DNA from 2 places in the Herbaspirillum sp. NPDC101397 genome. Region 1 is predicted to be linked to the other one. Evidence: predicted binding sites of a transcription regulator. Region 1 holds the regulator's gene; the other holds the start of a gene.
The links. Region 1 encodes sigma-54, which starts transcription at its own class of promoters, with help from an activator protein. Its sites were predicted from a motif close to TGGCANGNAANCTGCTTT; they were not measured.
Positions count from the first base shown of each region.

Region 2: a site for sigma-54 is predicted at 1,820-1,837, ahead of ACIROW_RS07795 (ANTAR domain-containing response regulator). Genes of this name have one in related genera too.

Region 1 is NZ_JBIWNS010000004.1:85,241-89,449, reverse strand. Features, by position in the region: gene ACIROW_RS10890 (SDR family oxidoreductase) at 1-170, shown strand, start outside; gene ACIROW_RS10885 (UbiX family flavin prenyltransferase) at 219-818, opposite strand; gene grxD (Grx4 family monothiol glutaredoxin) at 829-1,140, opposite strand; gene hpf (ribosome hibernation-promoting factor, HPF/YfiA family) at 1,442-1,795, opposite strand; gene ACIROW_RS10870 (RNA polymerase factor sigma-54) at 1,919-3,400, opposite strand; gene lptB (LPS export ABC transporter ATP-binding protein) at 3,434-4,177, opposite strand; gene lptA (lipopolysaccharide transport periplasmic protein LptA) at 4,179-4,209, opposite strand, start outside.
Region 2 is NZ_JBIWNS010000002.1:669,613-673,821, forward strand. Features, by position in the region: gene ACIROW_RS07790 (CmpA/NrtA family ABC transporter substrate-binding protein) at 1-509, opposite strand, end outside; gene ACIROW_RS07795 (ANTAR domain-containing response regulator) at 947-1,573, opposite strand; gene ACIROW_RS07800 (autotransporter outer membrane beta-barrel domain-containing protein) at 2,024-2,866, shown strand; gene ACIROW_RS07805 (DUF3309 family protein) at 2,940-3,098, shown strand; gene ACIROW_RS07810 (hypothetical protein) at 3,204-3,527, shown strand; gene ACIROW_RS07815 (glycine zipper 2TM domain-containing protein) at 3,621-3,836, opposite strand; gene ACIROW_RS07820 (hypothetical protein) at 3,944-4,209, opposite strand, start outside.

The DNA of each region.
Region 1 (4,209 bases):
TGATGAAGAAGGGCACCTTGCAGGCCGATGGATCGACCCAGGTTGAACCGACCATGGACGCCGGCCATGTGGCGAAGGCCATCCTTTACATGGACAGCCTGCCGCTGGATGCCAACGTGCAATTCATGACGGTGATGGCGACCAAGATGCCGTTCATCGGTCGAGGTTGATACGCTCTTCCGCAAAGAAAAAACGCTGCTCTCAAGGCAGCGTTTTTTTTATGTCTGCTGGTTTTTTAGACCGGCCCAGCGCGGTGTCAGCGCATGCGCAATGTCGTAGAGGTCAAGCACGCGGCCCAGCGTGTGGTCGATCATTTCCTCGATGGATTGTGGGCGATGATAGAAACCGGGCAGGGGCGGGAAGATGATGCCGCCCATTTCGGTGACGCTGGTCATGTTGCGCAGGTGGGCGAGATTGAACGGCGTTTCGCGCACCATCAGCACCAGGCGGCGGCGTTCTTTCAGGACCACGTCGGCGGCGCGCGAGATGAGATTGTCGGACAGGCCGTTGGCGATGGCGGCGAGCGTCTTCATCGAACAGGGCGCAACGATCATGCCCGAGGACGTGAATGAACCGCTGGCGATCGAAGCGCCGACATCGCGCACCGGATGGACCACGTCGGCCAGCGCCTCGACGTCCTTGCGGCTCATGTCGAGTTCCTGATGCAGGTTCAGCACGCCGGCTTCGGATACCAGCAGATGGGTTTCCACACCGGCGTCGCGCAGCACGCCCAGCAGGCGCACGCCGTACGCCACGCCGGTCGCGCCGGTGATGGCGACGATCAGGCGGCGGCGCGGCGGTGCGGAATTTGTCGCGATGGACAGGGGATCAGCCCTTGAACAGGGTTTGCAGTTCGCCCGATTCGTACATTTCGCTCAGGATGTCGGAGCCGCCGATGAATTCGCCCTTGACGTACAACTGAGGGATGGTCGGCCAGTTCGAGTATTCCTTGATGCCCTGGCGCACGTCGGCGCTTTCCAGCACGTTGACGGTGACGATGTTTTCCGCGCCGCTGGCCTTGAGCAGTTGGATCGCCTTGCCCGAGAAGCCACACTGCGGGAATTGCGCGGTGCCCTTCATGAACAGCACGACAGGGTTTTGGGTAACGGTTTCCTTGATCCAGGATTGGACTTCGCTCATGACTACACCTTCAAAAAGTTCGCAATGCCGCCATTATATGAAAAAGCGGGCGTGCGCGTTGGGAGAGTGCCGTTGCACAGGGGAATGTCTTTCAGGCAACACGGCGCGGGTGGGCTGCTGTGACCAACATGTAAATGATTTGCAGGATTGCAAGAGATGCCTTGCGAGGCAGGTGGGGAAAAAGTGTAAAAGATTTTGAAAGATATTGAAAATACGCGATGAAGTTGTCGTTGCAGAAACAAGAAAGGGCGCTTGCGCGCCCTTTTTTTGGTGCCGGTCCAGTCCGCCGGCTAGTTGGCTATCACGAGGCAGCTGCGGGCAACGGTTCTTCCGGCAGGCGTTTTGCCATCGAGTGATGGTTTTGCACGCGGTCCTTGTGCTTGATCACCTGGCGATCCAGTTTGTCGATCAGCATGTCAATGGCGGCGTACAGGTCGTGTGCAATGCTCTCGGCATGCAGGTCTTTCCCCTTGATATGAACGTTTATTTCTGCCTTCTGGCGTTTTTCTTTTTCGGTCAGCTTGTCTACGCTGAGAATGACACTGATGTCGATCACATGGTCAAAGTGGCGCTTGATGCGCGTCAGCTTGTTTTGCACGTACTCGCGGATGGCGGGGGTCAAATCGAGATGATGGCCACTAATGGTCAGATTCATACAGCACTCCTATCGTGAGATTGCTGGAGGTTCTTACGCATTGTCCGGTTGCTTGCAGGCAGCACCAGAACAAAACACCCGAACTCAACAGAACACAGCAACGATGCTTTGCTACAGAAAAACTTACAGAGATTTGCGGAGATTCACCGGCGGAATTTTGAGCACTTCGCGGTATTTCGCGACGGTACGTCGCGCCACCACCATGCCCTGTTCCGCCAACATATCTGCAATCTTGCTATCAGAGAGTGGGTTCTTAGGGTCTTCTGCTCCTATCAGTTGTTTGATGAGAGCCCGTATCGCAGTGGAGGAAGCTTCACCTCCGGTTTCTGTTGCGACGTGGCTGCCGAAGAAGTATTTCAACTCAAACATGCCATGCGGGGTCAGCATGTACTTCTGAGTCGTTACACGAGAAATAGTGCTCTCGTGTAGACCCAGTGTATCAGCTATTTCGCGCAACACAAGGGGTCTCATGGCAACGGCGCCATGTGAAAAAAAGTTGCGTTGCCTCTCAACAATTGCCTGGGCGACACGCAAAATTGTGTCGAAGCGCTGACGCATATTTTTGATCAGCCACTTGGCTTCCTGCAGCTGCGAACCGAGCGAGCCGTCGCCCTTGGCTTGCTTGAGTGCGTTGGCGTACATGGCGTTGACGCGCAGCCGTGGCATCACGTCGTGGTTGAGCAAAACCTGCCAGCCGTCCTTGGACGCTTTGACAATCACGTCGGGCACCACGTAGTCGGATCGGCCCGATGCAAACATGGCGCCGGGATGTGGATGGCACTGGCGAATCACGGCTTGCGCCTCGCGCAGGTCTTCATCGTCGCAACCGAGCGCTTTCTTGATTTTATTGAAATCACGCTGGGCGAACAGCGCCAGGTAATCTTCAACGATGGTCAGCGCCAGCCGGCGTGTGACAAAGGCAACTTTCGGCAAGCGCCGGACCTGCAGCGCCAGGCATTCGGAGGCGCTACGCGCGCCGACGCCGGCCGGCTCGAAGCTCTGCAGCAGCTTCAGTGCAATGGTCAGTTCGTCAAGTTCGATTTCCAGTTCTTCGGGCAGGCGCGCGTGGATTTCTTCCAGCGATTCTTCGAGATAGCCATGGTCGTCAATCGCATCGACGATCAGTTCGATCAGCGCACGGTCGCGCAAGCTGCGCACGGTCAGGCGGGTCTGCTCCTGCAGGTGTTCGCGCAGCGTGACGTCGTGGGCTTCGAGTTGCGGACGCGAGTCTTCGTCGTCGGGTGTCTTGCCGGTGCGGGCGACGTCGTCGAAGCTCCAGTCGGCATCGCCGCTCGCATGCTCGTCGCCGCTTGCGCTGTCCTGCGGATCGCCGGCTTCGCCTTCCGCGGGTGCAGCGCTGGCGGCGCTGTTTTCGACCGGCTCCGCCTGCGCCGAAGACGGGCTGCTGAGGGCGCCGTCGGCAAGCAGCCGCACGGAATTGTCGAGCGCATCGTCGAGGCGTTCCAGCAGCGGATTGTCCGACAGGATCTGTTCCAGTTCCTGGTGCAGTTCCAGCGTCGACAGCTGCAGCAAACGGATCGACTGCTGCAACTGCGGCGTCAATGCCAGATGCTGAGAGGTGCGAAGCTGGAGGGATTGTTTCATTCAGTTTTCAGTTGGCAGCGTATTGCCTGCGGATTACATGCGGAAGTGTTCGCCCAGATACACGCGGCGGACGGACTCATCGGCGATGATGTCGTCAGGGCTGCCGCTGGCCAGCACGGTGCCCTGGTTGATGATGTAGGCGCGATCGCAAATGCCCAGGGTCTCGCGCACGTTGTGGTCTGTGATGAGCACGCCGATGCCGCGTTCCTTGAGGAAGCGCACGATGCGCTGGATCTCGATCACGGCGATCGGATCGATACCGGCGAATGGTTCGTCGAGCAGCACGAAGCGCGGATCGGTCGCCAGCGCACGGGCGATTTCGACACGCCGGCGTTCGCCGCCGGACAACGACAGTGCCGGGCTTTCGCGCAGCTTCTCGATCTGCAATTCGTGCAACAGGCTGTTGAGGCGGCCTTCGATTTCATCACGGCTGAGCGACTTGCCGTTTTCCTTGCGCAGTTCCAGTACGGCGCGGATGTTGTCTTCCACGTTGAGCTTGCGGAACACCGAGGCTTCCTGCGGCAGATAAGACAGGCCGAGCTGCGCGCGCTCGTGGATAGGCAGCCGAGAAATCGCCGAACCGTCGAGATCGATCTCGCCGCCGTCGGACGGCACCAGGCCGACGATCATGTAAAACGAGGTGGTCTTGCCGGCGCCGTTGGGGCCGAGCAGGCCGACCACTTCGCCGCTGGCGACTTCGAGCGAGACGTCGCGAACGACCTGCCGCGCGCCATAGCTCTTTTGCAATCCGCGTACTACGAGAGAACTGATCGCCATCTTATTGGCCCTTCGAAGAATCGACGCGCGGC
Region 2 (4,209 bases), on a different contig from region 1:
GTAATGACCTTGGCGTCCTTCATCGGATTGATGCCGTTGGCGGCCAGCCAGTAGTACAGCCACATCGCGTGGGTGCCGGTCGGGAAAGTCTGCGCAAAGGTGTATTCGCGCTTGTCGGTTTGCATCAGCTTGGCCAGCGACGGACCGTCGACGCCCCCTTTGTCGGCGATCTTCTTCGACAGCGTGATGGCCTGGCCATTGTTGTTCAGGTTCATGAGCACGGCCATGTCTTTCTTTTGCCCGCCGATGCCCATCTGCACGCCATAGATGAGGCCGTAGAGCACGTGCGCCGCGTCCAGCTCGCCGTTGGTCAGCTTGTCGCGCACGCCGGCCCAGGAGGCTTCCTTGCTGAGCACGATCTTGATGCCGTATTTCTTGTCGAGACCGAGCACCGAGGCCATCACGACGGAAGCGCAATCGGTCAGCGGAATGAAACCGATCTTCACTTCTTCCTTCTCCGGTTTATCGGAGCCGGCCGCCCAGGCTCCTCCCGTGGCTAGTCCCAACATGCTCGCTCCCGTTGCAAGTCCTGCAGTCTGAATCAATTGACGACGCTTGAAATCCACTTCGTTCACAGCTTCCACGGCCTTGCTCGCTTGCTCTTTGAATTCCATCGCATTCCCCATTTGTTCGGCGGCAAAAAAAAAGGCGTCCCTTCGGCATGCACTGAGTCATGTCGAAAGACGCCTTTGTCTTGGATGGATCCGACCGCCATTGGCCGGATCGTTCATTGCGCAAACCTTGCGCTAATGCAGACGATTCAGCAAAGAGCGTGCCAAGCAGCTTATAAAACACTTAAAAGCCGCGCCGCTCATGGGCAAAGCGACAATCCGGCGTAACAGGTTTGAAAGGAAAGCGAGGGGAGTTTGCAAGCGTGGAGGCGCACCGCCTTTGTGCTGCGCACCAATTTGGCGGTGCATGCACGCCGCCGCATGCGGGAAAAGTGTCAGCCGAGCAAGTCTTCGACGTCCAGCAGGCGCTGGGCGATTTCCGAGAGCTTGAGGTTCTTGTTCATGGCCATGCTGCGCAGCTTTTGATAGGCTTCGTCCTCCGACAGCTTGTGGCGGGACATCAGCAGGCCCTTTGCGCGCTCGATCACTTTGCGTTCGGCCAGCTTGTGCTTGGTGTCGGACAATTCGGTCAGCAGCTTCTGCTCCTGGCGGAAGCGCGCCAGCGCCACGTCGAGCACCGGCTTGATGCGTTCAGCTTGCAATCCGGCCACGATGTAGGCAGTGACGCCGGCTTCCATGGCGGCTTCCATGGTGCTGGTGTTGTCGTCTTCGGTGAACATGACGATGGGGCGGCGCTCGTCGCGCGTGGCGATGACGATGTGCTCGAGCACGTCGCGCGCATCAGACTCGGCGTCGATGATGATCATGTCGGGCTGAAGCTGGGCGATGCGCTCGGGCAGGTACAGGTCGGCCGGCAGCGAGGCGATGATGTTGTAGCCGGCCTCCAGCAAGCCGATGCGCAAGGCTTTGCCACGCTCGGCCTGCTCCTGCAGGTCGGTGTCGGTCTCATCATCGGCATGGTCGATGATGGTGTTGACGACGACAATGCGTAGATTGCGCATGTGAGGTTCCAATGTTCGCCTGGACATCGTAAATCGATTCTGAACGCGTTACGGGTCTGGGTGGCTGTGGCACATCCCATACCGGATTGCACCGGCTTCATGTTGCCACACCTCCACGCTGCATGCCCGCCCGAATATCCCCGGATGCAGCGGGCGAATAGTAACCCATTTGGAAATGCCGCACACTTTCCATCATCTTGTGATGCATTCTTTTCGCGTTCTGCCTGCTGCACCGTCAGCATCATGCAAGCAAAAATCAAACCAGAAAAACGTGACGCGGTCGCATCGCCATGCCGTATTCCCTACTGCGCAACTCGCCTTTTCCTACAGGAAATTGAGGAAGACGCCTATCTACCGTAAGCAAGGCGGTTGTTAACATCCATTGCGTCAACTGCCTTCGCACAGTGGACACTATTTTTGATTCGGCTTTCCGCCAGGAGGAGATTACCCATGTCACGTCGCATTCGTTGCCTGCCGGCCGTCGGCAAGTCCGTGCAATTCGTTACTTATTTTGCCGCCGGCAGCGCACTTGCGCTGACCTCTGCCAGCGCGCTGGCTGATCCTTCGCCCGCGCTGGATCGTTTCAGCTTGTCGGCAGGCGCCTACTATGTTGACCCGACTTTCCGGGTCAATGCCAACTCCCAATACGGCTCGTATCAGTCCGGCGACATTGACCGCGATCGCACCGCCCTGCCGCGCGTGCGCGCAGAGTTGCTGCTGTTCGACAGCCAGGGCTTGTCGTTCGACTATTTCACGTACAAAAAGAATTACGGCGGCGCCATCAACCGCACCATTCCTGTCGGCACCGGCTCAACCCTCAACGCCAACGGCGACGCCAACATCCAGGTCGACATGGCGTCGCTGGCCTACAAGTGGTGGATCGGACAAGGCAATGACGTCTTCGGCATCGGACTCGGCGCCGGCTACTATCGCGCCAAGATTGACGTCAATGCATCCGCCACACTGAACGGCGCCGCCGGCACCTTCAGCGACAGCTACTCCGAAAAGACCTGGGCGCCCCTGCTGGAACTCGGTTGGAAACATGCCTTCAGTAAAGACTTCCGCATTTATGCAGAAGCCTCCGGCGTCAAGAAAAACTGGGGCAAGGTCACCGGCCACATTTATGGCGCAGCACTCGGCGCCGAGTGGTATCCGCTGGCCAACCTCGGTATCGGCGCCGACTACGGCATTACCCGCATCAAGATCAACCGCGACGGCGGCGGCGCCATCAACGACGCCAATCTGGATATTCGTCTTAAAGGGCCTTCGGCTTACGTGAAGGTCCGTTTCTAACATGGACGCCATGCGGAATTCCGCATGGCGACGATGAACGCTGCAACCCTGCAGTAACAACAAGGAGAACAACATGACACTCGGCACCATACTTCTGATCGTTCTTATTCTGATCCTGATCGGCGCCCTGCCGACCTGGCCGCATAGCCGTTCATGGGGTTATGGCCCCAGCGGGATTGCCGGCACGATCGTCATCATCCTGCTGATCCTGGTGTTGCTCGGACGACTATAGACCGGGGGTTTTCCCTGCCACGCAGGGCAAACAGGATATGATGGACGGCGTTGCATCTTGATGGTGCAGCGCCGTTCATCATTTTTACCGGAGGAGTCTGCAACGATGAGAAAAAATCGCCGACCACATCTGCTTCTGCTGCCGTTCCTGCTGGCTGCCGGCCTTGCCGCGCACGCGCCGTCGTTTGCCGCCGAAGAAGACGTTTCCCAGGAAGATCCCGCACGCTGGTACCAAGGCGACGACACCGCCCAGCTGCATTACAAGACGCTGGTGAAAGAAGCCCGCGCCGCCGGTGCGCAGGCACTGCAGGAGTGCAAGCCGCTCAAGGGCGCCGAAGCCAAGGCTTGCCGCAAGGATGCACGCGCCCACATGAACAGCGACCTGGCGCGCGCCAAACGCATCCTGAAAGCGCGCAGCGCAGCAGAATGAGCATGACGCAGTCAAGATGAGCCCATACTGCTCACGGATGCAAAAAGGGGACCCGCAGGTCCCCTTTTTCATTGCAAGGCAGTTTGTCCGCGCTTACTTGCCGACCTGATTACCGATCACGCCGCCGACTGCTGCGCCGCCGACAGTACCGATGGCGCTACCGCCGGTCAGCACTGCGCCGCCGACTGCTCCGACGCCGGCGCCGACAGCCGTATCGCGATCCCGGGCCGACATGCCGCTGCAACCGCTCAGGATTGTCAGGGCACAGACAGTGATCGAAGTCACTGCGATTTTATGTGTTATTTTCATGATGACACCTCTTCAAAAAATGGTTGTTGCTGCGGGATGCAGCAGTCGATTCTCGTGGACTCAAATGATGAGCCGGTAATTTTTAGACCACGTTCAACGTGCGAGTTTCATGTCGATGGACTACGCAAACATTCGCTTACACTTTTCGCGTCCTTGGCATCGCAGGTCTGTTTTTTCAAACCGGGATGCTCATACACGATGACCGCATTGCGGATCGATTGGGGATGCTTGCGCTGAACCATGTCGAGATAGAGGAATTTTTTCTTGTCCGCACCGGATACGGCTTTGGACCTGGCAGTGTTTGCCTTCGAATGCGCCAGTGCCTGCGGGGCATCGGCGCCGCTCGTTGTTCCATTGACGGCGAAGGCTGGGG